4 regions of the Humidesulfovibrio mexicanus genome follow, and region 1 is predicted to be linked to each of the others. Evidence: riboswitches for the same ligand, from Rfam matches in the RefSeq annotation. Region 1 holds a riboswitch; each other region holds the start of a gene.
What was found. A riboswitch is a leader RNA that binds a small molecule or an ion and turns the genes downstream of it on or off. The one in region 1 is predicted to bind cobalamin.
Positions count from the first base shown of each region.

Region 2: linked by a shared signal. The riboswitch ahead of CHB73_RS11620 (sirohydrochlorin cobaltochelatase) and the one ahead of cobT (nicotinate-nucleotide--dimethylbenzimidazole phosphoribosyltransferase) in region 1 are both predicted to bind cobalamin.
Region 3: linked by a shared signal. The riboswitch ahead of CHB73_RS02955 (ribonucleoside triphosphate reductase) and the one ahead of cobT (nicotinate-nucleotide--dimethylbenzimidazole phosphoribosyltransferase) in region 1 are both predicted to bind cobalamin.
Region 4: linked by a shared signal. The riboswitch ahead of metE (5-methyltetrahydropteroyltriglutamate--homocysteine S-methyltransferase) and the one ahead of cobT (nicotinate-nucleotide--dimethylbenzimidazole phosphoribosyltransferase) in region 1 are both predicted to bind cobalamin.

Region 1 covers NZ_FZOC01000004.1:64,211-71,478, reverse strand. The annotation lists gene CHB73_RS09250 (metallophosphoesterase family protein) at 1-324, shown strand, start outside; gene CHB73_RS09245 (murein transglycosylase domain-containing protein) at 331-1,509, opposite strand; gene CHB73_RS09240 (glycosyltransferase family protein) at 1,506-2,519, opposite strand; gene CHB73_RS09235 (WcbI family polysaccharide biosynthesis putative acetyltransferase) at 2,523-3,344, opposite strand; cobalamin riboswitch at 3,443-3,580, shown strand; gene cobT (nicotinate-nucleotide--dimethylbenzimidazole phosphoribosyltransferase) at 3,693-4,760, shown strand; gene CHB73_RS09225 (fused MFS/spermidine synthase) at 4,781-6,268, opposite strand; gene CHB73_RS09220 (hypothetical protein) at 6,389-6,718, opposite strand; gene CHB73_RS09215 (M16 family metallopeptidase) at 6,831-7,268, opposite strand, start outside.
Region 2 covers NZ_FZOC01000005.1:65,791-73,058, reverse strand. The annotation lists gene mnmE (tRNA uridine-5-carboxymethylaminomethyl(34) synthesis GTPase MnmE) at 1-767, shown strand, start outside; gene CHB73_RS11640 (TrmH family RNA methyltransferase) at 801-1,391, opposite strand; gene CHB73_RS11635 (response regulator) at 1,526-1,921, shown strand; gene CHB73_RS11630 (Hpt domain-containing protein) at 1,936-2,667, shown strand; gene CHB73_RS11625 (chemotaxis protein CheA) at 2,664-4,295, shown strand; cobalamin riboswitch at 4,314-4,502, shown strand; gene CHB73_RS11620 (sirohydrochlorin cobaltochelatase) at 4,640-5,536, shown strand; gene CHB73_RS11615 (FecCD family ABC transporter permease) at 5,538-6,701, shown strand; gene CHB73_RS11610 (ABC transporter ATP-binding protein) at 6,698-7,268, shown strand, end outside.
Region 3 covers NZ_FZOC01000001.1:623,466-630,733, forward strand. The annotation lists gene serS (serine--tRNA ligase) at 1-633, shown strand, start outside; cobalamin riboswitch at 954-1,171, shown strand; gene CHB73_RS02955 (ribonucleoside triphosphate reductase) at 1,301-3,481, shown strand; gene CHB73_RS02960 (anaerobic ribonucleoside-triphosphate reductase activating protein) at 3,508-4,221, shown strand; gene CHB73_RS02965 (hypothetical protein) at 4,286-4,576, opposite strand; gene rimO (30S ribosomal protein S12 methylthiotransferase RimO) at 5,107-6,411, opposite strand; gene CHB73_RS02975 (two-component system sensor histidine kinase NtrB) at 6,566-7,268, shown strand, end outside.
Region 4 covers NZ_FZOC01000006.1:71,629-78,896, reverse strand. The annotation lists gene CHB73_RS12630 (tetratricopeptide repeat protein) at 1-2,710, shown strand, start outside; gene CHB73_RS12625 (trimeric intracellular cation channel family protein) at 2,762-3,400, shown strand; cobalamin riboswitch at 3,484-3,621, shown strand; gene metE (5-methyltetrahydropteroyltriglutamate--homocysteine S-methyltransferase) at 3,790-6,102, shown strand; gene CHB73_RS12615 (phosphotransferase) at 6,172-7,236, shown strand; gene CHB73_RS12610 (DUF2156 domain-containing protein) at 7,257-7,268, opposite strand, start outside.

The DNA.
Region 1 (7,268 bases):
CTGTGCGTGCGCGGCAACTGCGACCATTTCGAGCTGGACCACGACCTGCCCCTGACCCTAAGCCGTGAGCTGGAGATTCCAGGCGGCGGCTCCCTCGCGTTGGGCATGGCCCATGGCTGGGGGCAGCGCGACAGCGTGTGGCGGCGCGTGTTCGACGCCTTGCCCGGTCATCGACTGCTCTGCTACGGCCACACCCACCGCCGCCACTGGGAGCAGCACCAGGGCGTCTGGCTCCTGAATCCCGGCAGCGTGGCCGAGGGCTCCATGGCCCTGGTGGACGTGGCCCAGGACGGCACGCTCGACTGCACCTTCGTGGACCTTTAGCGGTTCCTACAACCCGACGAATTGCTTTTTGGCTTCCAGCACTTTGCGGAGGTACTGGCGCGTCTCCGCGGCCGCGTGGCGCGTGGTGATGGTGTCGTACACGGCCGTGGGCGCACGGCCGTTGATGGCCGCGAGGGCCTTGGCCCGGCTGGGCGAGAAGGTCTTCAAGAGCGCGCCGGAGCCGCCGTTGTAGGAGGCGATGACGCAGTATTCCCGGCTTACCGGATCGGTCACGCCTGCAAGATGCCGCCGGGACAGAATGGACAGGTAGGCCGTGCCGTACGTGATGTTGTTCTCCGGGTCGAAGAGGAAGGCCTTGTCCGGCTCGCCGCGCCTGCCCGTAAGCTCGCGGTGCACATCGGCCCCGGCCGAACGCGGCACCACCTGCATGAGGCCGATGGCGGGCACGCTGTTGATGGCGTAGGGGTTGAAGTCGCTTTCCACGCGGATGACGGCGTAGATCAGCACGCGGGACACGCCGAAGCGGCGCGAGGCCGCCTCCACCAGCGGCTTGAACTTCACCGCGCGCACCTGCAGATGGTCGCGCACCATGGGAATAACCACGAAGCGCACGGTCTTGCCGGGGCTTGAGGCGGGCCGCTCCTGCGGACCCTGGGCCAGCAGGGCGCGGGCGTACTCCAGGGCCTGCTTCTCGGTTGTGATGTCCCGGCCGCGCGCGTCCTTGACCTCGCCAAGCAGAAAGGGCCTGCCTCCAAGGGGCACCGGTCCGCTGGAGTACATGTCCACGGCGCGTGGATCGTAGGGGGTCAGCAGGGTGGTGACGATGGCCTCGCGCAGGCTCTTGAGCGGGGCCTCGGCATCCAGGGTCTCCACCGTGATGCTGCCGTTCTCGAAATCCACGCTGGCGCGGGACAGGTAGTTCTGCGTGTATTTGACGTAGCGCTTGGGCTGGGCCTCGCGGGCGTCGGCCGCGCCCCACTGGCCGCGCACGGCCTTACGGAAGGTGGCGATGAGCCGCTTGAAGCGTTTGTAGTCCGCCTGGATGGCGCTGGGGTTGGTGGCGTAGCGGATGGCCTTGCTGCGCGCCATGTCCACGGCGGCATTGGTGTCGCCGGAGGCGATGCGCGCCAGGTTGGTCATGTCCCCCAGGGAGCATGACGAGGCCAGCAGGCAGGCGCAAAGGAGCGCCGCCAAGAGCGGCAGGCGGTTGCCGCCAGGGATCATGGCCGTGCGCCTCCGGCAAGGCGCCGGGCCTCGGCCAGATAGCGGGCGGCCAGGGCCGGGTTGTCGGAATGCTCGGCCCAATGCAGCCACAGCAAGCGCAGTTCCCTGCGCAGGGCCAGGTCCGGGGTTGCGAGGCGGCGCTCCGCGAGTCCGGCGTCAAGTCCTTGGCGGAGCAGGGCGGCCAAAGCCCGGGCGCGGTGCCGCGGCCTGTGGGCGGTGTCCACGGCGCGCAGGCCCGCCTGGGCCAGCGCCTCGCAGCGCTGCGGGTCATCCAGCAGCTCGCGGGCCTTGGCCGCGCAGTCCTCGGCATCGTCCGCCCTGTAGGTGGCGAAATGCTCCCCCGGCGTGAACAGCTCGTTCTGGCCATGCTCCAGTTCCGGGGTCAGCAGGCACGCGCCGCAGGCCAGCGCCTCGAACACCCGGAAGTTCAGATCCCCGCGTTCGGCGATGTTCAGCACCACGCGGGCGCGGGGCATGAGCTCCGGAAAGCTGCCCTGGCGCACGGCCAGCCCTGGCGCCAGCCTGCCCAGGCGCGAGAGGAAGTCGCAGCGCAGCGGCGTTGTTTCCGGGTCCACCGTGCCCACGAAGAGCAGGTCGAATTCCGTGTCCGCCTGGCGCGGCCGGTGGTGCCGGGCGGCAAAGGGCGGCAGCCAGGCCACGCGGTCCTGCCCAAGGGCGCGGGCGAAGGCGTCCACGTGGTCGCGCAGGCTCACGGCGCAGAGGTCGAAGCTCCTGGCGTAGAGCGGGTACCAGCTGTGGATGTGCGAATCGATGCAGTAGAAGGCGGTGAGGCAGGGGAAGCGTTCCAGGCCCACCAGGGGCGGCGGCAGGCTGCGGTCGGTGTAGACCACGGCATCCGGCGCAAAGCCGAGCCTCTGGACGATGTCCTCAAAGCCGAGCACGGCCGGGCCTGTGAGCGGTAGGGCCACGGGCCGGAAGCCCTGGTCGCGCATGTCCTCCATGAAGTACATGCCGCCCACCCAGGCGATGCTGCGTTCGCGTCCGTCCATTGCTTACGCCGCCTTCAAAAAGCCGATGAAGTCGTCCACGCCGGCCTGTCTGCACGCCACGTAGGCCGCAGCGTACTCGGTGAAGGAGCGCTCGCGCCCGTACACCGGGTAGCGCGCCTCGGCCCCGCCGTAGGCCAGGCCGTAATGGGCCGCCGCCTGCGGGTGGATGGGCAGGAAGAAGTCCTCGTACCCGGTGGTGAAGGCCGACAGCTCGCGTTCCTCGGCCGGGGCCAGCCCCAGCTCGCGCAGGATGCCTTGGGCCGCCAGGATGATGAGTTCGGACGAGGGATGGTTCACGGTGAGGAACAGGGGCCGCTTGCGGAAATGCTCCAGCACGTGGTCCAGGTAGGGGACCGGCGTGCGCGCCTGGCGTTCCCGTTCCATGGCCACGGTCTCGGCCAGGAGGGCGTCCAGGTCGAAGTGCCTCGCCAGTCCGGGGCCGAGGTACACGCGCAGGATGTCCTGGGCGGGCAGGTCCATGTCCAGCAGTCGATCCAGATACGTGTCGCGGAAGTCGAAGCCCGGCGCGCCGGACCACAGCGGCCAGGGCCCCCGGAAGAACATGTTGGGGATGCACAGGCTGGGGCAGCCCGACGGCAGGCGGCGCAGCAGCGCGTCCGAGGCGAGGCCGCCCCACTGGGGGCCGAGGTGCTGGTAAAGGAAGAGCCCGCAGGCGTTCAGGGCGGATTGCGGGAGTTCTTCCCGCGTGTAGTTGAGGAACACCCGTGGGGCGTAGGCGCGGCGAAATTCCGGGCTGGCGAGCAGGGCGCGGGCCAGGGGCTCTCCCTGGCAATTGGCGTGCAGTATGGCGAGAGGGTGCTTCACGCCCGCACTGTAGCAATCGCCGTGCCGATGGGGAAGCCCGGCGAGGCTTGAAAAACGCTCCGCCATGGGCTAGCAGCAGTGAACCGGGCGGACATCCCGGAACACGGTGCGAATCCGTGGCGATCCCGTCGCCGTAACCGGGGACCGGGGGGACGTATGGCGCGCGCGCCGGGCCACTGGGGGAGCAATCCCCTGGGAAGGCCGTCCCCGCCGGGCTGATCCGGAAGTCGGAAGACCTGTCCGCAGCGGCGAACCAGTGCAGGAATCCGATGGCAAAGGGTTTCGGCGGGCTTGTCATGTGCCTGCCGGAACCTTTTTTTCGCCCACAGCAAGCAAAGGAGCCCCCCCATGCGTCAGCGTTTCGAATCCGTCCTGTCCGCCATAACGCCGGTGGACCGCACCCTGGCTCAGGCCGCCCAGGCCCATCTGGACAACCTCACCAAGCCGCGCGGCAGCCTGGGCCGCCTGGAGGAGCTGGCCCTGCGCCTGTGCCTGGCGCAGGGCGGCGGCGCGCCCAAGGCCGACCCTTGCCGCGTGTACACCGTGGCGGGCGATCATGGCGTGGTGGAGGAGGGCGTGAGCCTCTTTCCGCAAGAAGTCACGCGGCAGATGGTGCTCAATTTTCTGAATGGCGGCGCTGGGATAAATGTGCTTGCCCGCGAGGCCGGAGCGCAACTGTTCGTGGTGGACGCGGGCTGTCTGGGCCCTGACTTCGACGAGCATCCCCGGCTGGTGTCCGGCAAGGTGGCCCAGGGCACGGCCAACCTGGCCAAGGGGCCGGCCATGAGCGAAGAGCAGTGCCTGGGCGCGCTGCTCCTGGGCGTGAACCTGGCGGACATCGCCTATGCCGAGGGCGTGCGCGTGCTGGGCACCGGGGACATGGGCATCGGCAACACCACGCCGTCCACGGCCCTCTACTGCGCCTATCTGGGCCTGGAGCCGGAGGCCATGACCGGACCCGGCACCGGCCTGGACCAGGAGGGCGTGCGCCGCAAGGCCGAGGTGGTGCGGCGTGGCCTGGCGGCCAACGCGGCCGTGGTGGCCAAGGGGGATGCGCTGGGAATCCTCGCCGCCCTGGGAGGTCTGGAAATAGCCTGCCTGGCCGGGCTGATTCTGGGCGGGGCCAAGAACAGGCAGTTCGTGTGCGTGGATGGCTTCATCTCCACCGCCGCCTGCGTTGCCGCCTGGAAGCTGGCGCCCGCCGTCACCGACTACCTGGCGTTGGCCCACGCCTCGGCCGAGCCCGGACACAAGCTGGCAGCGGAAAAATTGGGGCAGAAGCCTCTGCTCGACTTGGGGATGCGCCTGGGCGAGGGCACGGGAGCGGCCGTGGCCATGTTCCTGCTGCGTTCGGCAGCGGCCATCTACAACGGCATGGCCTCCTTCACCCAGGCCGGGGTGAGCGAGAGCGCCTAGGCCTGGACGCTTGCGTCCGCCTAAAGGTCAAGCAGGTAGTGGTCCACGGGCGCGAAGTCGTCGGTGAGCACGGGGGGATCGCCGGGCAGAGGGGCTGGCGGCAGGTAGCGCGTGGCCAGCATGGCCGCGTAGTCGGCATTGTCGCTGTGCAAGAGCGGCTCCTCGCCGTCCTTGAAGGCCGCCAGGATGATGTTCTGGGGCGAGGACGGATCCTCCGGCTCCAGCAGGAAGCTCTCCACGCGCGGGAACACGGAGCGGTAGGTGGCGAGCAGGGCGCGGTAGAAGCGGCTTTTGCCGCCCTCGGCCGCGCTGATGCAGTTCACCAGCACCACGCCGTGGTCGTCCAGGGCGCGGGAGAGCGCCTGGGCGGTTTCCCGCGTGGCCAGGTGGAAGGGCACGGAGAGGTGGCTGGTGAACACGTCCACCAGCGCAACCTGATAGCTTCCCGGCGCGGCGTCGTGGTTCAGGAAGCGCCGGGCGTCGCCGTGGCGCAGGGCAAGGCCGGGCAGCTCCGCGAGGCCGAAGTGCCGCCGCGCGATGTCCGTCACGCCGGGGTCGATCTCCACTACGTCCATGCGCGGGCCGCCGCCGAACTCCTCCGGGCGGCTCAGCGCATACTTGGGGAAGGAGCACGCGCCCCCGCCCAGCATGAGCACGCGGCGCAGGTCCGGCCGGAAGTGCGTGGCCAGGCGGTAGTACTGGGTGTAGGGCAGGGCCAGCAGGGTGGGATCGGAAAGGTCCATGGCCGACTGGCTGCCCTCCGGCCCTGTGGAGAGCATCTTGAGCAGCGCGCCGGTGCGGTTGTTGCGCGCGTTGTACACAAGCACCCGCTGGTAGGGCGTGTCCAGGTCGTGGATGTCCGCCGCGCGGAGCTGGCGGTCGTAGATTGAGAGTCCCAGGGCCGTCAGGCCGATGAGCGCCGCGGTGGCGAGCTTTGCGGGCAGGTCTCCCCGGTGGATGCAGAAGGACGCCAGCACCAGCACCCCGGCCATGCAGAGCACCAGATTGGTGGTGCCGATGGCGGCGGTGAGCCAGAAGCCCGCCGCGAAGGTGCCGGCGATGCTGCCCACCGTGGACAGGGCGTACAGGGTGCCAGCCGTGCGGCCGGAGGCGTCGGCGTCCTTCATGCGCAGGCGCACGGCGAAGGGCGAAACCATTCCCAGCAGAATTGCCGCCGGGGCGAAAAGCGCCGTGGCTCCGGCCAGGCTTGCGGCGGAGAGTCCGGCCTTGCGCTGCAAAAAGGGCAGGAGCAGCCCCTTGGAGCCTGCGATGAGCAGGGTGGCCAGGGCCGCCAGCAGGATGAGGCGCGAGAGGAGTCTTGGTTCGGGTCTGCGGTCGGCGATGCGGCCGCCCCACCAGTACCCCAGGCTGAGCGCGCCCAGCACCACCCCGATGAGGCTGGTCCAGACCACGATGGAGGTTCCCAGAAAGGGCGCCAGCACGCGCGAGCCCGCGAGTTCCAGCACCATGACTACGGCTCCGCAGAGAAAGACGGCGATTTCCAGCATTGTTCTGCTGTGCCCGGACCAGGAGCAAAAGTCCAGATGTCCGGACCGGGGCGCGACCCGCGAAAAAGGCCCGGAATCCGCTTGGGAGTTCCGGGCCTTCACGTCGTTTTGCGTTTCGCGCTATTTCACCGGCTTCAGGCGTACTGCCGTGCCGTAGCAGGAGTAGTAGCGCGCGCCCTCGGGGTGGAAGGCAACGCTTTCCCTGTAGCCGAGGATGGCGTCGGCGTTGACCTCCAGCGCCTGGGCGATGAGGCCGTAGAAGGCGTTGTCGCAATTGTAGCTCCGGCTGACGATGAGCCCGAAGGTGCCCAGCACCTCGCGCGCCGGGATGGCGTCCAGGGTGACGATCTTGAAGCGGCCGCCGGTATACACGTCCTTGGCCTGGCCCAGGCGCGGGTCCGATTTCTCTTCCTCTTCGGGCCTGGGCTTGCCGCCTTTGAAAATCGCCATGCGCTCCTCCTGGTTCCGTGTGCCGGGGCGGGCCGTGGCGTCAGTCGCCCCGGCCATCGGGTCATGTAGCCCATCCCCGCCCCGGCAGGCAAGGAATAAGCGGGGCCAGTCCCTACGGGGCCACCTCCACCAGGATGGCCTCGTCCCACTTGAGCACTTCCGCCGCGGCCTTGCGCACGTCCTCCGCGCCGAGCTTCTGCGCGGCCTCCACCAGCTTCAGTTCGGCGTCGCGGTCAAACCCTTGCACGATGGCCCCGGCAGCTTCGCGGCTGCGGGCGAGAAGCGCCTGCCGCTCCTGGTAGTAGTCGCCGGAGAGGATGTTCCTGGCCCGTGAGAGTTCGGCCTCGGGCAGGGGGGTGGCGGCCAAATCTGCAGCCGCCTTGCGGAAACCTTCCACCGCCTGGCCGAGCTTGTCCGGGTCGGTGCCGATGTAGAAGGCCAGGAAGCCGGCCTCGCGATACTGGGAGAGGAAGGCGGTCACCGTGTAGCCAAGGCCCTGCTTGTCGCGCATGTCGCGGAACAGCAGGCCGCTCTGGCCCGCCAGGGCCGC
Region 2 (7,268 bases), on a different contig from region 1:
TAGAGCGTGCGCGCGCCTGGCGCGAAGGCGCGCTGGCCGTGCTGGCGGGCCGCGTCAACGCGGGCAAAAGCAGCCTGCTGAACGCCCTGGCCGGGCGCAACCGGGCGCTGGTCTCTGCCGCGCCAGGCACCACGCGCGACTACATCGAGGAACACATCGAGCTTTCCGGCCTTCCGGTGCGCCTGGTGGACACCGCAGGACTGCGCGCGCAAGACGCTGGCGGCATCGACCCCGTGGAAGCGGCGGGGCAGGAGCTGGCGCGGGACTTCATGGGCCGGGCCGAGGCCGTGCTCTACGTGCTGGACGCCAGCCGCCAGCCGCATGTGGAGGACCGGGAGGCGCTGGGCGCCCTGGAGCCCCGGCGCACCCTGGCGGTGCTGAACAAGTGCGATCTGGCCGGGCCGGAGCAGAAGGCCGCGTCGGCGGAGCACGAAGCCCTGCTGGAAGCCCTGGGGCTTGAGCGGGTGCGCGTCTCGGCCCGCACGGGCCAGGGGCTGGAAACGCTCTGCCAGCGCCTGCGGCCGTTGCTGGCCGCAGCCGAACCCGACCCGGACGCCCTCGCCCCCAACGCCCGGCAGGCGCAGGCCATCGCCCTGGCCAGACAAGAGCTGCTGGCCCTGGCGGACGACCAGGACACCGGCCTGCCCTACGACATCCTGTCCGTGCGGCTCGACGCCGCCTGCCGCCATCTGGCGGAGCTCACGGGCGACATCGCGCCCGACGAGGTGCTCGAGGCCGTGTTCTCCCGCTTCTGCATCGGAAAATAGGAAGGCGCACAGGGCGTCAGGCCCGGGCCGCGCCTAGCGGTCGCTCCACTCCAGCTCCAGCCGGGCCAGCTCCTCCGGGGAAAGGGAGGGGGAATCCAGCAGACCCGCGCGCCTGCGCTGGGAGAACATCTCGTACAGAATCACCGCCGCGGCCACGGAGACGTTCAGGCTCTGCACCATGCCCTGCATGGGGATGTACAGCTCCTGCTCCACGCGCTCCGTCAACTCCGGCGAGGCCCCCCGGTGCTCGTTGGACAGGATCACCGCCGTCGGGATGGTGAAGTCGAACGCGTGCAGGGGCTTTGCGGTCTGGGAAAACCCGGTGCGGATGACCTGCATCCCGCGCGCGGCAAAGCCGTCCAGCATCTCTCCCGCGTCGGAATGGCTCGTGCGCTCCACCCACTTCTTGGCCGACGCCGAGGACTTTTCCCCCAAATCCGGCCACTTTTCCGTGGTGTAGTAAAGATGCACGCCGAAAATGCCGAAAGCATCGCAACTGCGCAAAATGGCCGAGACGTTGTGCGGGTCCCAGATGTTGTCCATGACCAGCGTCACGTCCTTCTGCCGCAGCGAAAGCACGTGGCGAATGCGCCCAAGGCGTTCGGGTGTGATGAATCCTCGCATGGGCGGGCTTGTACCCGCTCGCGGCCCGGCGCGCAAGTTCACGGGGCCCGGCGCGCGCATCGCGTGTTGACATTTTACGCAGTTCCGCGAATAAGCTGGTACATCGTGCGGTTTCAGCTTCTGGAGGTATACGTATGCGCGCATTGGTCGCGGAAGACGAATTCCTGGGCCGGAAGGTGCTTTCGGTCTTCCTGAACACCCTGTTCGAGGTGGACGTGGTGGTCAACGGGCTGGAGGCCGTGGAGGCCTTCAAGCTGGCCCACCAGGAGGGCCGACCCTACGACCTGCTGCTCATGGACATCATGATGCCGGAGATGGACGGGCTGGAGGCCCTGCGGCAGATACGCGCCATGGAGCAGGAGCAGAAAATCCGCCCGGCTGTCCGCGCGCTGATGACCACGGCCCTGGACGACCCCAAGACCGTGATCCGCTCCTTCCACGATGGCGAGGCCTCGGGCTACATCGTCAAGCCCGTGCGCAAGGACAAGCTCTTCGAGGAACTCAAGAAGCTCGGCTTCATAACCGACTAGGGCGGAAAAACGACGTGGGCGACGCGCTCTCCGAGGAATTCTTCGCCGAGGTGGCGGACAAGTATTATCCCCAGGTTCTGGAAGGGCTGGAGCTCTTCGGCTCGGACGAGGTGGCCCAGGGCATCGAGATTCTGGCCCGGCCCCTGCACACCATCAAGGGCGTCACCGGGTTCATGCCCGGCTTCGAGGCCGCCAGCCAGCTCACCCACAAGGTGGAGAGCTTCCTCAAGAAGCTCCAGGCCGGGACCTTGCCCCACAGCGCGGACAACATCTCGCTGGCCTCCTACGGGGTGAACTCCGTGTTCGCAGCCATTGAGCAGATACGCGACCTGGGCGCGCCGGACCAGGCGGAGATCGACGCCGTGTGCGAGATGCTCGTGCAGGCTTCCGGCGGGGCGCAGCAGGGCAAGGCGGCGGCCAGCGCCGACTGCGTGGCCCGCGAGGACGGCCCCGAGGGCCCGGTGCTGCGCCTCACCGCTGCCCGCGTGCACGGCAAGGCCCAGGCCGACCAGCTGGTCGCCGCGGTTCTTGCCCTGCCGCAGACCGCCCCGGTGACCCTGGACCTCTCCGGCGTCACAAGCTTCGGCTCCTCCGTATGGGAGGACCTCTCCGGCCTGACCGGCATGTGGACGCTGCGCGTGCGCGGGCTTTCCGGCGCGGCCAGGGAGAATTTCTACGCCTGGGAGTTCGACGCCCTGTTCCCGCAGGAGCCCATGCCCGCCCCGCAGCAGGAGGCCGGACAATGAGGGATGTCATCCGCCAGTGCATCGCCCCGCTGGAGGAGCGCATCCTCAAGCTTGAGGAGGGCCGCCCCACCGGCAACGACGTGGCCCCCGTGCTGGAGGATCTTGGGCTCACGCACGTCAAGTTCGGCTCGGCCCAGATCATCTCGCTCCTGGACATGCTGGCCGACGGCATCACCCCTGTGGACGAGAACGTGGTCACGGCGCTCTTGCGCCTGTGCGAGGCCAACAAGAAATTCCTCTACGCCCTGGCGGGCGTGCTGGAGGCGCCCAGGCCCGCTGCGCCGCAACCCGTGGCCGAGGCCATGCCCGCGGCGGCCCAAACCCTTGAAGTCCAGCCCGACGCGCCCCATGCCGACGCACCCCATGCCGACGCCGCCGCGCCAGACGCCGCCGACGACCACGCCAAACAGGCCCTGGCCGCCAGCAAGCAGGGCATCACCAGCATCCGCGTGCCTACCGAGCGTCTGGACAGCCTGATCGAGCTGGTGGGCAAGCTCATGGTGACCTTCGCCGTGCTTTCGCAGTCCGGCACGCGAGGGGCCACCCTGTCCGCCTCCACCCTGGCGGAGCTGGACACGGTGATCACCGGCCTGCAGAACCAGGTGGACGCCATCCGCCTGGTGCCCCTGAAGCAGATATTCCTGCCCATGAACCGCCTGGTGCAGAGCCTGTCGCAAAAGATGGGCAAAAAGGTGCGCTTCGTCATCAGCGGCGACGAGCTGGCCCTGGACAAGACCATCGTGGAAAGCCTGAACGAACCCTTGGTGCACCTCTTGCGAAACGCCCTGGACCACGGCCTGGAAGGCCCGGAGGAGCGCGCGGAAAAAGGCAAGGACGAGACCGGCAGCGTGCGTCTGACAGCCTACCGCAAGGGCGACACCGCCTATGTGGAGGTCACGGACGACGGCCGGGGCCTCAATGCGGAGAAGATTCTGAACAAGGCCCGGGAGCGCGGCCTGGTGGAGGAAGGCCACGAATACTCCGAGCAGGAAATCGTCCAGTTCATCCTGGCCTCGGGCTTCAGCACCGCCGAGAAGGTCACCGACGTCTCCGGACGGGGCGTGGGCATGGACGCCGTGGCCAACGCCGTGCGCGCGCAGCTCGGCGGCGACATCTCCATCGAGAACCTCACCGGAGGCGGCTCGCGCTTCCTGCTCTCCATCCCGCTGTCGCGCTCGGTGAACGAGGGCATCGTGGACGCGCTGGTGTGCCGCGTTGGCCCGGAGACCCTCATCGTGCCCTCGCGCGACGTGCTGGAGATCTACGCCCCGCGCGCAGGCGACCTGGTGTCCCTGCCCGACGGCGGCGAGACCGTGAGCGTGCGCGGGCAGATATTCCACCTGCTGCGCCTGTGCCGCCACCTGGACCTGGACGACGCCTGCCCGGACATCGACCGCGGCCTCATCATTACCGTACGCATGGGCGAGCTTTCGGCCGCGCTGCTGGTGGACGAGGTGCTGCGCCAGCAGCAGGTGGTGGTCACCGGCTTCACCGTGCCCGTACAGGACATTTACACCCTGCCCATTTTGGGCTTCGGCATGATGGGCGAAAGCGACGCGCTGGTGCTGGACATCGAGAAGCTGCTCGCCGAACTGGCCGCGCCCGCCGCCCCCCCTGCCCAGGCTTGACAGCGAAAGCCGCCGCATACTATCGCCCTTGCGTCCGGTGCCCCGCCAACGCGGGGTGAAAAGGGAATCCCGTGCGAACCGGGAGCGGACCCGCCGCCGTGAGCCCCGCGAATAGTCAGCCCCCAAGCGCGCCACTGGAAGAATGCTTCCGGGAAGGCCGGGGCCGATGGGGTGAGCCGGAAGACCTGCCGGACACGTGTCATGGCTTCTCGTCGGCAACGAGGGCTTTTGTCCGACGGGACACGCAAGGGGATGAAAACGGAGCCTCCCTTCCGCCTATTGTTGCGCGGAACGGGGGCTTTTTTTGCGTCCCCCAACTCCGCCCTCCGCTTTTGGAGGTTCCCATGCGTTCACGCGCAGTCCGTTTCCATTGGTCCCTGTTCGCCGCGGCCCTGCTGTGCCTCTGCCTTTCCGCGCCCGCCTTCGCCGGAGAGCACGGCAAGGCTCCGGAGGCCAAGCGCGGCATTCTGCTGGTGGCCTTCGGCACCAGCGTGCCCGAAGCCGCCGCATCCATCGACGAACTGACGCGGCAGGCCAAGGCGGCCTTCCCCGGCGTGCCCGTGCGCCTAGCCTATTCCTCCAAGATCATCCGCGACAAGATCGCCGGCGAAGGCGTGCAGAAGCGCTCCCCGGCCCAGGCCCTGGCCGACATGGCCGCGGAGGGCTTCACCGAGGTCGCCGTGCAGTCCCTGCATTCCATCCCCGGCCGCGAGTTCACCGACATCAGCGCCACGGCCAAGGCCTTCGAGGGAATGCCCAAGTCCATGGGCACAATCAGCGTGGGCCGCCCGCTGCTCTCCACGCCCGAGGACATCGCCCTGGCCGCCCAGGCCGTGTTGAAAAGCCTGCCCAAACGCGGGCGCGGCGAAGCCGTCGTGCTCATGGGCCACGGCACCGAGCATCCGGCCAACGCGGCTTACTCCGCCCTGCAGCTGGAACTGTGGAAGAAGGATCCCGGCGTGTTCGTGGCCACGGTGGAAAGCAGCCCCAGCCTGGAGGACATCATCCCGGCCCTCAAGCGCATGGGCGCGCGCACCGTGCACCTGCTGCCGCTGATGAGCGTGGCCGGCGACCACGCCCACAACGACATGGCCGGCAGCGAGGAGGACTCCTGGGTCAGCATCCTCAAGGCCAAGGGCTTCGCGCCAAAGGCCGAGCTCACGGGCCTGGGCAGCCGTCCGGCCGTGGCCAGGCTGTGGATCGAGCACCTGAAGGACGCCGTGAAGGAACTGGACCACTAGCATGACCGGGCAGGGCGAACACGAAACCGGGGCCACAGGGCCAGTGCGGCGGGACTTTCGCTCCGCCGCACTGCGCGCCCCGGACCGACCTGTCGTCCGGGCCGCCGTCCGGGCGCTCGCCCTGCCCGTCGCGCTGGCGGCGGGACTTGCCGCCACAATGGTCCTGGCCTGCGCCGTGGGCAGCTATCCCACCACGGCCCAGGACGCACTGCGCGCCCTGGCCCAAGCGGCCGGGATCCCCCTTGGCGCGCCCGTGGCCCCGGACCTGGCCTTGGTGGTGGTGGACATCCGCCTGGCGCGGGTGCTCCTGGCGGGCCTCACCGGCGCGGCCCTGGCCGTGGCGGGCGCGGCCTTCCAGGGCGTGCTGCGCAACCCCCTGGCCGACTCCTTCACCCTGGGCGTCTCCGGCGGCGCGGCGTTCGGCGCCTCTGCGGCCATCCTGGGCGGGCTGGCCGGGCAGGCCGCGCAAACGGGCCAGGCCATGGCCCTGCCCGCCTGCGCCCTGGCCGGAGCGCTCGGCGCGCTGGCCCTGGTGCTGTTGCTGGCGCGCGCCGGAGGCGGGCCGCTCTCCGGCCTGCGGCGGGAAACCGTGGTCCTGGCGGGCATAGTGGTGTCCACCTTCCTCTCCGCCCTTATTTCGCTCTTGAAAAGCCTGGACGAGGAGTCCGTGGCCAGCATCGTGTTCTGGGTCATGGGCAGTTTCCAGGGCCGGGGCTTCGAGCACGCGGAGCTGGCCTGGCCGTACATGCTGCTTGGCGCGGGACTGGTGTTCTGGCGCGCGCGCGAGCTGGACCTGCTGGCCCTGGGCGAAACCCAGGCGCGGATGCTGGGCCTGGACGCCGGGCGCTCGCGCCTGTGGCTGCTTCTGGGCGCAAGCCTGCTCTCCGGCGCGGCCGTGGCGGTCAGCGGGGTCATCGGCTTCGTGGGGCTGGTGGTGCCGCACCTGGCGCGGCTGTTCCTGGGGGCCGGGCACGCGCGGCTCCTGCCCGCCTCGGCCCTGCTGGGCGCGCTTCTGCTCATCTGGTCCGACGTGGCGGCGCGCAGCGTGCTGCCCGGCGGAGCCGAACTGCCCGTGGGCGTGGTGACGGCCCTTGTGGGCGGACCGTTCTTCTGCCTGCTGCTGGCCCGCAGGGGTCTCATGGCCAGGGGCGGGGGCGGCGCATGATCCGCGCTTCGGGCTTGCGCTCCGGCTACGGCGGCCGCGCGGTGCTGCACGGGGTGGACCTGCGCCTTGCGGCGGGCGAGTTCGCGGCCCTGCTCGGCCCCAACGGCTCGGGCAAGACCACGCTGCTGCTGACGCTGGCCGGGGTGCTGACGCCCCTGGACGGCCGGGTTGAGCTGGACGGCCGAGACCTGGCGCGGATCTCCGCGCGGGAGCGGGCGCGCCTGGCCTCCTGCGTGCCGCAAAGCGTGCAGGTGCCGCAGGGCTTCACCGTACGGGAGCTGGTGCGCATGGGCCGCTACGCCCATGCCGGATTTTTCGGCGGCTGCGGGCCGGAGGACGAAGCCGCCGTGGACGCGGCGCTTTCCGAGGCCCGCTGCCAGGAGCTGGCCCCGCGCGAGGCCTGCGGGCTTTCCGGCGGGGAGCGCCAGCGCGTGCTGTTGGCCCGCGCCCTGTGCCAGGGCCGCCGCCTGCTGCTTTTGGACGAGCCCACCAGCGCCCTGGATTTGGCCCGGCGCGTGGAGGCCTTCGACCTGCTGGCCGCACAGCACAGGGCTGGCGGCACGGTGC
Region 3 (7,268 bases), on a different contig from region 1:
GACCTCTTCAAGATCCAGGGCCAGGACTACTACCTCATCCCCACGGCCGAGGTGCCGGTGACCAACCTGCACGCGGGCGAAGTGCTGGAGGAGGACCAGCTGCCCCTGGGCTATTGCGCGCTCACCCCCTGCTTCCGCAGCGAGGCCGGGAGCTACGGCAAGGACACCAAGGGCCTCATCCGCCAGCACCAGTTTCACAAGGTGGAGCTTGTGCGCTTCGCGCATCCGGACACATCCTTCGAGGAACTGGAGCGGCTCACCGGGCACGCGGAGATGGTGCTGCAGCGCCTGGGCCTGCACTACCGCGTCATCCAGCTTTGCGGCGGCGACCTGGGCTTCTCCTCCTGCAAGACCTACGACATCGAGGTCTGGCTGCCCGGACAGGACAAATACCGCGAAATCTCCTCCTGCTCCAATTTCCTGGACTTCCAGGCCCGGCGGGCGAACATCCGCTTCAAGGCCAAGGGCGCGAAGAAGAGCGAGTTCCTGCACACCCTGAACGGCTCCGGCTTGGCCGTTGGCCGCACCCTTGTGGCCGTGCTGGAAAACGGCCAGCAGGCCGATGGGAGCGTTCTGCTGCCAGAGGCCCTGCGCCCCTACATGGGCGGCGTGGAGCGCATCGGGCCGAAATAGGCGCGGCGCGCGCTGGCGTTTCCAGAATCCTGGGGGCAAGGGCGGGACGCCTGCCCCCAGCACGAGCTGCAAAGCCCCGGAGACCAGGATCGGCGCAGCTTCGCCCGGGGAGCGGCCGCGCCCGCACGTCTGCCTGCGGCGGCAGTCCGGACCATTTTCAAGAATTTTTCTTGAAAATCTACAAGCTCTCACCAGCGGAAGTTCTGCCAGTAATTCATGGCCGTTGGCGCAATCCCCCACCCCTCCGGTCGGGAACAACAGCATTAAAAATCAACAGGTTACAGCACAATAAGCAGCTTGACTTCACGCTTCCGGACGCCCATAAGCGTTGGTGAGCTGGTGCCTGGACCTGGTCCGGGTGAAAAGGGAATCCGGTGCAAGTCCGGAACTGCCCCGCAGCGGTAAACGGGTACGCGTCCCCCCATCCGGAACGGATGGCATGACACTGGCGGCAAGCCGGGAAGTCGGCGGACGAAAACGGCGGCCACCGCCCCAAACGCCCGCAAGTCCGAAGACCTGCCCGCTCACGCCCGCTGCAACAACGCGGACGAACTGACGCAACAGCCTCGCGGGAGGGCGATGCGGCACACGGGTACGGGGCTTCGCCCCACTCCCTGCCGGTCCCCCCGCCGCTTCAAAGACACCACAGACGACATGGAGGAAGCAGATGCTTCACGCCGCAGACACCCCGTCCGATCCCATCTCCTCGCAGCCAGCACCGGTGCTCACCCCTCTGCGGCCCATCGCTCCCCCCGTCCAGGTGCGCAAGCGCAACGGCGAAACCATCGCCTTCGACGCCACCAAAATCCGCTCGGCCATCCGCCGCGCCGGGGCGGCCACGGGCGAATTCGACGACGACGAGGCGAGGCTCATCACCGCGCAGGTGGTGAAGGTGCTCTCCCACCGCTTTTCCGGACGCGTGCCGGACATTGAGAACATTCAGGACGCGGTGGAGCAGGCGCTTATTTCCGCCAACCACTTCAAGACCATGCGCGCCTACAGCGTGTACCGTGAACAGCGCGCCAAGCTGCGCCACGACAGAAAGACCGTGGTGGACGTGGCCGCCAGCGTCAACGAATACCTGGACCGGCTGGATTGGCGGGTGAACGCCAACGCCAACCAGGGCTATTCTCTGGGCGGGCTGATCCTGAACGTCTCCGGCAAGGTGACGGCCAACTACTGGCTGAACCACGTCTACCCGAGGGAAGTAGGCCAAGCGCACCGCGAGGGCGACCTGCACATCCACGACCTGGACATGCTGGCCGGCTACTGCGCGGGCTGGTCGCTGCGCACACTTTTGACCGAAGGCCTGAACGGCGTGCCGGGCAAGGTGGAGGCCAAGCCGCCCAAGCACCTCACCAGCGCCGTGGGGCAGATAGTGAACTTCCTTGGCACCCTGCAGAACGAATGGGCGGGAGCGCAGGCCTTCAGCTCGTTCGACACCTACATGGCCCCCTTTCTGCGCAAGGACGCGCTGGCCTATGAAGATGTCCGCCAGTGCATCCAGGAACTCATCTACAACCTCAACGTGCCCTCGCGCTGGGGCACGCAGACCCCCTTCACCAACCTCACCTTCGACTGGACCTGCCCGGACGACCTGAAGGAGCAGCGCCCGGTCATCGGCGGCGAGGAGATGCCCTTCACCTACGGCGAGCTCCAGCCGGAAATGGACATGATAAACCGCGCCTACATCGAGGTGATGACCGAGGGCGACGCCAAGGGCCGCGTGTTCACCTTCCCCATCCCGACGTACAACATCACCAAGGACTTTCCCTGGGACGGGCCCAATGTGGACCTGCTCTTTGAGATGACCGCCAAGTACGGCCTGCCGTACTTCCAGAACTTCGTGAACTCCGACCTTACGCCCAACATGGTGCGCTCCATGTGCTGCCGCCTGCAGCTCGACCTGCGCGAACTGCTCAAGCGCGGCAACGGGCTCTTCGGCAGCGCGGAGCAGACCGGCTCGCTCGGCGTCGTCACCATCAACTGCGCACGCCTGGGCTACCTGTCGCGCGGCAGCGAACGCGACCTGTACGCCCGCCTGGACGCCCTGCTCGACATCTCGCGCACCAGCCTGGAAATAAAGCGCAAGGAGATAGAGCGCCGCATGGACGCGGGACTTTTCCCCTACACCAAGCGCTACCTGGGCACCCTGCGCAACCACTTCTCCACCATCGGGGTGAACGGCATCAACGAGATGATCCGCAACTTCACCGCCGGGGCCGAGGACATCACCACCGAGGCGGGCTACGCCCTGGCCGTGCGCTTCCTGGACCACCTGCGCGCGCGCATCACCGGCTACCAGGAGGAGACCGGGCACCTGTACAACCTGGAGGCCACCCCGGCCGAGGGCACCACCTACCGTTTCGCCAAGGAAGACCGCAAGCGCTTCCCGAACATCCTCCAGGCGGGCACCCCGGAACAGCCCTACTACACCAATTCCTCGCAACTGCCGGTTGGCTTCACGGACGACCCCTTCGAGGCCCTCACGCGGCAGGAGCAGCTCCAGCGCAAATACACCGGCGGCACGGTGCTGCACCTGTACATGGGCGAACGGGTTTCGAGCGCAGCGGCCTGCATGGAGCTCGTGCGCCGGTCGCTCTCCCGCTTCGCGCTGCCCTACATCACGGTAACGCCCACCTTCTCCGTGTGCCCCACCCACGGCTACCTCGACGGGGAGCGCAAAACCTGCCCCACATGCTCCGCGGAGGGCCGCGAGCAGCCCTGCGAAATCTGGACCCGCGTCATGGGCTACTACCGGCCCCGCTCGGCCTTCAACATCGGCAAGAAGGGCGAGTATGACGAGCGGGTGTGCTTCCGCGAACCGCTGCCCCTGGCTGCGGAATGAGCCGGAACCCGAACGGGGAGGCGGCCTTGAACGTTGGCGGCCTCCTGCCCTTGAGCACCATCGACTGGCCGGACAGGCTTTCGGCTGTGGTGTTCTGCCAGGGCTGCGCCTGGAACTGCCCGTACTGCCACAACGCGGCCCTGCGCCCCTTCGGCCCCGGCGACCGCACCTGGGACTCCGTTGCGCAGTGGCTTGATACACGACGCGGCCTGCTGGAAGCTGTGGTCTTCTCCGGCGGGGAGCCGCTGCTCCAGCCGGGCCTGGCCGACGCCATGGCCCAGGTGCGCGACATGGGCTACGCGGTGGGACTGCACACCAGCGGCATGGCCACGCAGGCCATGGCCCGCGTGTTGCCCCTGGCGCACTGGGTGGGCATGGACATCAAGGCCCCGGCTCGGCTTTACGAGCGCGTTACCGGCGTCGCGGCCTCGGCGGACGCCGCCTGGGCAAGCCTGGCCCTGCTGCGAAAATCCGGCGTAGCCTTCGAGCTGCGCACCACCTGGCACCCGCAGGTGCTCACGGAACACGATCTTCTGGAGCTGGCGGGAGAACTGCGCCAAGGCTTGGCCAACGCCGCGCAGGAGGCCGAAAACGTCCCCTGGGTCATCCAGGCCTTCCAGCCCGATGGCTGCGAAGACGCCGCCCTGGCCGAAACGGGCCGCGGCCATGTGCCGCGTCAGCTCTCCGAAGCCCTGCAGACCGCCTTGGGCCAGCACGCCAGCCTCGTGGTGCGGCAGTAGGCCCGGGCCAGTGCGTGGCGTCAGGCTTCCGGAGCGCTGGCGCGCCCCGAAAGCCTGCGCCGGACTACTCGAAATTCTTCCCGTAGCTTCGTGCCCACAGTTCCCCGTTGGCGTCGAAGACAAAGCTGACGCCTGGGGAGTTCGGGTCGCGGTGGTACAAGACGCAATTGCCCGCCTTGTCCCGCTCGACGACAACGTCCGTCTTTGGGTCGAACCCCTTGCAGGGTTTGCCCTCCTTCACCTTCCTGGCCGAAGCCGCCTTCGCCTTCTGCCCGCCCTGCTCAGCGGCCTGGCCGCTGACCGCGAAGGCCAGAATGGCGAAAAGCGCAGCCAAAGCCCAGAACCCTTTCTTCATGCCCCATCTCCTGCTGGCTTGAAGCCGCGACCCGGCGTCCCCCAGGGACTCGGACGCGGTTCCTGTCCGGCCGCGACGGCTCACCGCCCATGGCTCCCCGTTCTGCACGCATCGGGGCTGACCGGGCGCACGCCGGGGCAGCGGCCACGCCCCATTGCAGCGGAAGGCATATACGTATTTACGCCACAGAGTAAAGCGCCCAGACCGACACCGAGCTGACAACCGTTCGCTAAAAAAACTCAAGAGACTGTCTGGAAAAATTTGCCGGGTGCCAGGTACGCGGCGCGGCAGGATGTTCCGGGTCCACCCGATCCGGGGACGGCGGGCGCAGACGCAACCCCTTGGACCGGCACGTCCGGGGGCGCAGAAGCAGGCGCTGCGTACCTCCTCAATTGCGGGGAAAAGCAGAAAGGCTGTCTTGGGCAAACGCCCGTCGTTGCCGTTGAACCGAAGACGGCGCCGCCCGGCGGGCCCTCTCCGGCGCACAGGCGAACCGCCGCGAAGGCGAACCGATCCTGGCTGCCTGACGGCTAGGCCAGGGCCACCAGGTCGTAGCTCTGCGCCTGCTCGATGTCGGCCAGAAGAAGCCTGCCGGGCTTGACCTTGGGACCGCTCACGTAGGTCACGCCGTCCACCTCCGGGGCCTGGAACCACACGCGTCCCACGTGCAGCCCCGGCCATTCCGGGCTCTCGTCCTCCACCAGCACCTCCTGCCGGGAGCCGACAAAAGCATCCAGGCGTTCGCGGCTGATGGACTCCTGCAGCTTCATGAGGGCATTCCGGCGGCGGGTCTTGGTCCCCTGCGCCACCTGGCCGGGCAACTCCGCCGCGCGGGTGCCCTCCTCCTGATGATAGGGGAACACCCCCAGGTTGGCGAAGCGCGTACGCGCCACAAAGTCCCTGAGCGCCGCGTAATGCCTGTCCGTCTCGCCGGGGAAGCCCACGATGAGGCTGGTGCGCAGGGCGGCGTCCGGGAAATGCCTGCGCACGCGGTCCACCACAAGGGAAGGATCCTGCGCGAAGGGGCGGCCCATGGCGGAGAGGATCTCCGGGTGGGCGTGCTGAAGCGGAATGTCGAAATAGGGCAGAAACGGCCTGCCCAGCCCGGCCATGTGCTTGAGCAGCCCGTCCGTGAGTCCCGCCGGGTACAGGTACATGAGCCTGAGCCACTTGAGCCCCTTGATGGGCATGAGCCGGTCGAGCAAGCGCGCCAGACCGTCCGTCATGTCCAGGTCGCGGCCGTAGGACGTCACGTCCTGGCCCACCACGACCAGCTCCGGCACGCCGCCCTCCTCCACCAGAAGCCGCGCCTCGCGCTCCAGGTCGTCGAGCCCCCGGCTCACGTGGCGGCCGCGTATGGCCGGAATGGTGCAGAAGGCGCAGCGGTGCGAGCAGCCTTCGCTGATCTTGAGATAGGCATAGGCCGGGCCGGTGGAAAGCCGCCGGGGACCGAGGGTCTCCAGCCTTTTGCGCCCCAGCGCCGCGCCGATGCGCTCCGGCCACTGGTCCATCTCTCGGGTGGAGAGCCACAGGTCCACCTCCGGCAGGTCGGCCGCCAGGGCCGCCCGGCCATAGCGGCTCACCAGGCAGCCCGCCACGGCCAGCAGCGGGCGCTTGGGCGCATCCCCGGCCTCCTGGATGGCGGAAAGGATGGTGTTCACGCTTTCCTCCACCGCCGGGCGGATGAAGCCGCAGGTGTTCACCAGCACAAGGTCGGCATCGGCAACGCCCTCGGCCGGGACAAGCCCTTCGCCCAAAACGCCCAGCAAACATTCTGTGTCCACGCGGTTCTTGGGGCAGCCGAGGCTGACGGTGTGGACGCGGATGGGCTGCATGAATCGACTCCTGGTTGTTTTGGGGAAGTTGGGACGGAGGTGTTGCGCTTTGCCCGGACTCGTGTAGGATTCTTCCTCAAGCACCCTTCCACGCATCCTCCAGAGCACCTTTCGACGCGCGCCCCCCATCCGGCGCGAGGGGAGGCCCGGCACGGTGGAATCCCTGCGGGCGGAGAAGCAATACCGCATCGGCCTCATAGGCGACAAGCATTCCCTTGCGCCTTTCTGGGAGCTTTTCGCCTCGCTGGGCAACGAGCGCATGTTGCGGCGCATGGGCTTCGAGGCCCTGGCCCTGCGAGAGGAACGCGCAGACCACGGCGGTTTCGGCGGCACCATGGAACTGCCTGTGCACGCCAACTGGCGCGACATGCTCGCCGCGCACCCCGGGCTCACCCTCGTCATAGAGACCACGGGCGATCCGGCGCTCCTGGGGGAGCTCCGGCACGGCCTGCCCCTGGACATCGCGCTGGTGGAGCGCGGCGCGGCCAGTTTTTTCGTGCGCCTTTTGTCCACCGACCAGATGTGGATGGCCTGCAAGGTGGACCTGCTGCACACGCAAACCCTGCTCAAAGGCATCATCGACCAGTTGAAGGAAGAAATCGTCCTGGCCGACGCGGAAGGCCGCGTCATCGACTGCAACAGGGCCGTTGAGCTGGCCACGGGCCTGTCCAAGGCGGACATGGCGGGCAAACCCCTCAGGCGGTTCTTCCGCATCGAATCCACCAGGACCGGACCGCCCGGACGCAACGTCGCGCCGCCTTTGGAGCGGGCCCTGGCATCCCGGCAGGCCGCGGAGGACACCCTGGCCCACGTGGACGATTCCGGCCGGATGCACTACACGCGGGAATACATCTACC
Region 4 (7,268 bases), on a different contig from region 1:
GAGCCGCACCGCACCAGCCTATCCGGACATGCTGCGCGAGAGCGTTCCGGCGGACGCGCGGCTGGCCCTGGGGCTCATCGCCCTGGGCCGGGGCCAGCCGCGCGAGGCCCGCGCCTTTTTGGAGGCCGCCGCGCCCGGTCCCGATGTGCTGGGCTCGCCCAAGGAGTTGTTGCTGGCCCTGGGCGACGCCCGCGCACAGCTTTCCGACCGTGCGGGAGCCCTGGCCGCCTGGGCCGAGGTGCAGCGCAGCAGTTCGACGTTTCCCGGCGATGCGCCGCGCGATGATTTGGCCAGGCTCAAAGCCGCGCGCCTGCACGAGTCTGCGGGCGAGGCCGAGGCGGCCTTGGCCCTGTATGCCGGGCTGACCGGCGGCAGGCACTACCGTTCCGAGGCGTTGCTGGGCCAGGCGCGCACGCTGCTTGCCCAGGGACGTCGCGAGGAGGCCCGTGCGCCGTTGCGGGGCCTGGTGTGCGCCGACCCGAACATGGCGGCCCCGCTTGAACGCGCCGTCATGGCCGATCCCGTGCTGCGCCCGGTGCTCAAGGACTGGGGCTTGGCCTTCTTCCACAAGGCCGAGTACATGGCCGCGCTGGAGAAGCTTTCCGCCTACCTGGACGATGTGGACCCCGGCGACGAGGCCTGCCTGCTGGGCATGGGCTGGAGCTTCCTGCGCCTGGGACACCTGGACCGCGCCTGGGAGTCCTTTTCCGACGCCGCCTCGCCCCGCCACGGCGCGGGCAAGGCCGTGGGCGGCGGTACGGGCGCGCAGGTGGGGCTGGCGGCCACCGCCCTGGCCCGCGGGCGTGCGGACCAGGCACGGGAACTGTTGGGCCGCGTGCTGGCCGCGGAGCCGAGGAACGCCCTGGCCCTGAACACCCTGGGACACCTTGAACTCGCCCAGGGCGACTCCCAGAAGGCGCTCGACGCCTTTCGCGCCGCTCTTTCCGCCCGGCCCGACTATGTGGACAGCCGCCTGGCCGCCGCGCGCATCCTCTACGACCGCGCCCAGTTCGACGCCGCGGCCGCCGAATACTTCCGCCTGGTGACCCAGGAGAAGCGCTCCACCACGGGCTGGAACGGCCTGGGCTGGGCGCGGCTGCGCCTGGGGCAGTACGACGACGCCCTGTCCGCCTTCGCCGAGGCGCGTCGGCAGAATCCCACGCTGCCCGCAGCCGCCTACGGCATGGGCATCACCCTGGCCCGGCAGGGCAGGGCGGAGCAGGCCAGCAAGCGTTTGGCCGAAGCCATATTCCTCAGCCCGGACTTCGCCGCCACGCCAGAGGTGCTGGAGCTCATGCGCTCGCGGCCGGAGTACCTGGACCTGTTCCTGGAGATGGGCGAGGCCTACGCGCGCAAGCTGTACCCCACCACCGCAGCGCCCTACCTTGAGGAATACCTGCGCCAGAATCCCAATAGCCGCCCCGGACGCCGCGCGCTGGCCTGGGCCAGCTTCTGGGCCGGGCAGGAGGACAAGGCCCATGCGCTGTTCCAGACGCTCATCACCGTGAACAAGGACGACGCCGATGCCCATCTGGGCGACGGTTTGTCGCTGCTTTCGCGTGGGCATTTGGACATGGCCGAGCCCCATCTGCGCGACGCCGTGCGCCTGGATCCCACCAATTCGCTGAACTGGCGCGCCCTGGTGCTGCTGCTCACCCGCCAGGGCCGCGACCGCGAGGCCGTGGCCGCCCAGCAGCAGGCCCCCAAGTCCCGCCACGAGCGCCTGGACCGCATGAGCGCCAGCGGCTTCGCCGCGCTCAACGAAGGCCGCGTGGCCGATGCCGTGCGCGATTTCCGCCGCGCGGTGGCCCTGGACAAGGGGCTTGCCGGGCCGCGCTATGGTCTGGCCTTCGCCCTGGTGGCCCAGGGCGAGCACGAGCAGGCCAGGGAAGAGCTCCTGGCCGGGTTGAATCTCGATCCCGCCTTTTTGGATGAGCAGGAGCTTTCGGACCTGCTTTCCCGCCATGCCGAACTTGGGGCCCTGGCCATGGACCTGAGCTGGAGCCAGCTGTACGCCTTGAATCTGCCCGCGGCCCGTTCCGGGTTCGAGCGCATTCTGGCGGGCGGTCCCGGCGGCCTGGAAGCGCTCTTCGGCCTTGGGGCCACGGCCTACCTGCAGGGAGACTGGGCCCTGGCCGAGAATTGCTTCGACAGGCTGCTGCCGCGCGCGCCCCTTACCGGGGCGTCCTGGGACAAGTGGAGCCACCTCATGGACAAGCTGGGCTGGAGCGCCTACCACCAGCACCAGTACGACAAGGCCCTGCAGTCCTTCGACTGGCTGCGCACCTATCACCCGGAAACGCCCTACGCCGCGGCTTTGGGCGGCATGGGCTGGGCCTTGCTGGCCAAGGGCCAGAACCAGGAGGCCCAGACCCTGTTTCTGCGTTCGTTGGGCATCTTTCCGCGCAACCTCACGGCCATGCAGGGCATGATCGCCCTCAAGAAGGCCCCGGAGACCGACGAGGAAGACATGGACGACGAGCCGGAGCCGCAAATCGCCCCCAAGCGCAAGGGCAAGAAGGCCAAGGCCGCCCTGCGCGGAGCCGACGGCGACGACGAGCCGAAGGTTTCCAAAAAGAAGGGTGCGTCCGCCAAGAAAACGAAGTCCGTGAAGAAGGCCAAAGCGTCGGGGAAAAGCTCCGAAAAAAAGAAAACGGGTTCCAAGGCCTCTGCGAAAAAAACAGGGAAGAAGGCTTCCGCCAAAAAGTAGCGCAAGAGCGCGGGGCCGGGAGCCCCCGCTTCCGGAAGGAGGAGCCGGGCCGTGGACATCGACATCCTGACTCCGGCCCTGCGAGCCGCGTCCCTGGCGGGCGGCGCGGCCTTCGCCCTGTCCGGCTTTTTGGCCGGGGTGCGCAAGAAGCTCGACCTCATGGGCGTGTTCATCCTTTCCCTGCTTACCGCCAGCGGCGGCGGGGCCATGCGCGATGTGCTCCTGGGACAGCCCGTGGCCCTGGTGCGCCAGGCCGAGCCGTTTCTTGTGGCGGGCGGCGTGGCGCTGCTGGCCCTGGCTCTGCGGCTGCACCGCCTGCCCCGGCTGGAGCGCCGCACCGGCTTCGTGGTCAGCGACGCCGTGGGCCTTTCGGCCTTCGCCCTTTCCGGGGCCCTGGCCGGGGTGGAGGCGGACGCGCCCTTTTTCGGCGTTTTGGCCCTGGCCCTGCTTACCGCGGTTGGCGGCGGCATTCTGCGCGACCTGCTGGTGAACGAAGTGCCCGAGGTGCTGCGCGGCGGCTTCTACGGCAGCGTGGCCCTGCTGGTGGGCGCGGCGGTGTTCGGTTTGAACGCCTTGCGGCTGTTGACGCCCGCCGCTCTGGTTGGCGTCTTCGCCTCCGGGCTGGGCTTGCGCTTGCTGGCCTACAAGCGCGGCTGGGGGCTGCCCCGGCCTTCCGGCGCGGGCGACTGACCCCGACCGGCGTCTTGACAGTGCGCCGCGCTCCGGGATAGCCAGCAATCTGCTCGAAAATCGCCAGACGCCCTTCGAGAAACGGAAGACGGTGCAAATCCGTCGCAGACGCGCTGCTGTGACCGGGAAACATGCCGGCTGTGCCCACTGGGTCCAAGGACCTGGGAAGGATGCGGCCACCACGGCAGGGGGAACGTGCCCCCGCCCGGAAGCCAGAAGACGCCTCGAAGCAGGACAAAGCCGCAGGCCCCGCGACTGGGCCAGAGAGGCACGGGCTTTCAAGCCCCCCACGACGCCGGGTCTCCCGGCGCGTCCTCCCGCACCCCCATGCGGTTTCTGCGTCCTTGTCCCCCGGTCCTGGCACAACCGCGACCACCGGAGGTAGCTTCATGCTGACGCACACCCTGGGCTTTCCCCGCATGGGCAGGGCCCGTGAACTCAAAACCGCGCTGGAGGCGTTCTGGGCAGGCACATCGAGCCGCGCCGCCCTGCTTGAGACCGCCAGAAGCCTGCGCCTGCGCCACTGGACCGCACAGGTTCAGGCGGGCGTCGACATCGTGCCCGTGGGCGATTTCTCCCTCTACGACCACATGTTGGATATGACCGTGCGCCTTGGCGTCGCGCCGCAGCGCTTCCGCCAGGACGGGCAGCCGCCCATGCCGGACGACCTCGACGCCTTTTTCCGCATGGCGCGCGGCGGCGAGGGCGTGGCCGCACTGGAGATGACCAAGTGGTTCGACACCAACTACCACTACCTTGTGCCGGAGCTGGAGCGCGGCCAGGTCTTCCGGCCCGACGCCTCCGGCCTGCTGGAGCAGTTGGCCGAGGCGCACGATGCGGGCCTGCGGGCCAAGGTGGTTCTGCCCGGCCCCTGCACCTTCCTGCACTTGGCCAAGTCCGTCGGCCCGGACTTTGACCGCTTTGAGCTTCTGCCCGAACTCACCCAAGCCTATGTCGAACTTGTCCAGGCCCTGGCCGACCCCAAACGCGGCGCGGCAGAGTGGATACAGCTGGACGAGCCCGTGCTGGCGCTGGACTTGCCCCAGGCCCTGCCCCGGCGCTTCCGCACGGCCATCGAAACCCTGGCCAGGGCGGCCAGGCCGGCCCGGTTCATGCTCACCACCTGCTTCGGCTCCATGGCCCAGAATGTGGATGTGGTTTCCGGCCTTGAGCTGGACGCCCTGCACCTGGACCTGGTGCGCGCGCCGGAGCAGCTGGACGGCGTGTTCGCCCACCTCGCCCCCGGAACCAGCCTGTCCCTTGGCGTGGTGGACGGCCGCAACGTGTGGCGGGTGGACGCGCGCAAGGCCCTGGCCCTGCTCTCCCGCGCGGTGGAGCGCCTGGGTGTGGAGCGCGTCCTGGTCGCGCCTTCGTGTTCGCTGCTGCATTGTCCCCTGGACCTGGGCGACGAGACCTTGCTCGACCCGGAGCTGCGGGGCTGGATGGCCTTCGCCTTGCAGAAGTGCGAGGAGTTGCGCAGACTGGCGGATTGCGCCGCCGGGCTGGAACACAGCGGCAAGGCGTCCTGCGCGGATTGGCTGGCCGAGAACGCACGGGCCCAGGCCGGGCGCGCGGCAAGTCCGCGCCTGCAAGACCCGGAGGTGCGGCGGCGCATGGCCGCGGCCACGCCGGAGATGCTCTTCCGCGCCCTGCCGTATCCCGAGCGGGCCGCGCTCCAGAGGCAACGGCTGGGCCTGCCGCTTTTGCCCACCACCACCATCGGCTCCTTCCCGCAAACCAGAGAACTGCGCCAGGCGCGCGCCAGATTCAAGCGCGGCGAGCTTCCCCTCCAGGCCTATGAGGAGGCCATGCGCGAGGCCATTCGCGACGTTGTGGCCCGGCAGGAAGGGCTGGGCCTGGACGTGCTGGTGCACGGCGAGCCCGAGCGCAACGACATGGTGGAGCACTTCGGCGAGCGGCTCTCCGGCTTCTGCTTCACGCAGAACGGCTGGGTGCAAAGCTACGGCTCGCGCTGCGTCAAACCGCCGGTGATCTTTGGCGACGTGAGCCGCCCCGCGCCCATGACCGTTGCCTGGGCGCGCTTCGCCCAGTCGCTGACGGACAAGCCCATGAAGGGGATGCTCACCGGCCCGGTGACCATTCTGTGCTGGAGCTTCGTGCGCGACGATCAGCCCCGCGCCGAGACTTGCCGCCAGATCGCCCTGGCCCTGCGCGACGAGGTGGCCGACCTGGAGGCCGCGGGCATCCGCGTCATCCAGATCGACGAGCCCGCCCTGCGCGAGGGCCTGCCCCTGCGCACGCGCGAGCACGACGCCTACCTGCGCTGGGCCGTGGACGCCTTCCGCCTGGCCGTGGGCGCGGCCGCGCCCGAGACGCAGATCCACACCCACATGTGCTACTGCGAGTTCAACGACATCGTGGAATGGATCGCCGCCCTGGACGCCGACGTGATCAGCATCGAGGCCAGCCGCAGCCGCATGGAGCTGCTGGACGCCTTCCGCCGCTTCCAGTACCCCAACGAGATCGGCCCCGGCGTGTGGGACATCCACAGCCCGCGCGTGCCCGGCGCCGACGAGATGCTGGACCTGCTCCGGCGCGCCGCTGCGGTCATTCCCGTGGAGCGCCTGTGGGTGAACCCGGACTGCGGGCTCAAGACCCGCGCCTGGCCCGAGACCATGGCCAGCCTGGACAACATGGTCCAGGCCGCCCGCAAGGCCCGCAAGGAGCTGGTCCCGGCCTAACCCGAAACAGCCGTCCCCCGGCGCGCCGTCCTGCCTTGGGCGGTGCGCCGGGCATTTGCCGGAGCATTCATGCCCCACCGTCTCTTGGAGCTGCTGCCGCGCTTCGGCCTAGAGCCCGGCCGCCCGGCCCCGGAACACTCCCTGCCTGGCAGCCCGCAACGCTGCATTGAGCGCTTCGCCCTGGCCGACGCCCAGGGCCGCCCCTGGATGCTGGAGCGCATCCGCCCGGAGGCCGCGCCCCGGCGCGAGCGGCTGGGCGCGCTCTTGCGGACCCTGGCGCGGGAGCCGGGCCTGGACGGGGTCATCCCGGCGTATCTGCCTGTCGGCGGGGCAGGACCGGAATGTGGGCCGGGGAGCGGGGCCGACGGTCGGACTGGCGTTGAGCCCGGCAGTCAGCCCGGTGGCGAGCGCTTCGTGCTGCGCCTGCCCGTGGAGGACTTGGCAGGGGAAGCCCTGGCCGGGTGCTGGATGCTTTCGCCCTTTGTGTCCGGCCCTGCCCTGCCCCAGCCCGGCTACCTGGACCACGCCTGGCGCGGCGCGGCGCTGGCGGGCTGCATTCTGGCCCTGCAGCGCGCCGGGGCGGCCCTGCCCGCGCTGCCCCTGGCACCGCAGTCCAGCCTGTCCGCCTTCCGCGACGATTTTTTCCGCAAGATTCTCGTCCACGCGCCGGACCTGGCCCCGCGCCTGGCCGCCGTCCAACAGGCCCTGGACGCCCTGGAGCAGGCCGTGGAGGCCATGCCCGCAGCCCTGGCCCACGGCGATTTGCACCCGCTGAACGTCATTTGGGGGCGGGAAGGGGCCCGCCCGGTCCACGGACTCATCGACTGGGAGTTCGCGGGCGCGCGGCCCAGGCTCTACGATGCGGCCAACGCGCTCGGCTGCGCGGGTTTCGAGCATCCCTCCGGCCTGGGGCGCGGCTTTGCCCTGGGCTTGGTGCGCGGCCTGCGCCAGGGGGGGATCCCGGAGCCGGAGCTGCGGCTTTTGCCGCTCTTCGCGCTGTTCACGCGGCTGGGCTGGCTGTCGGAATGGCTGCGGGCCGGGGACGCCGAGCTGCTGGCCCTTGAGCTGGACTACCTGGACATTCTGTTGGCCGAGCGCGAGGCCCTGGCCGGGCTGTGGAGCGCCGGGGCCTGAGGCCCTCCGGCCCTGCGCGGTTAGCCTTTCGC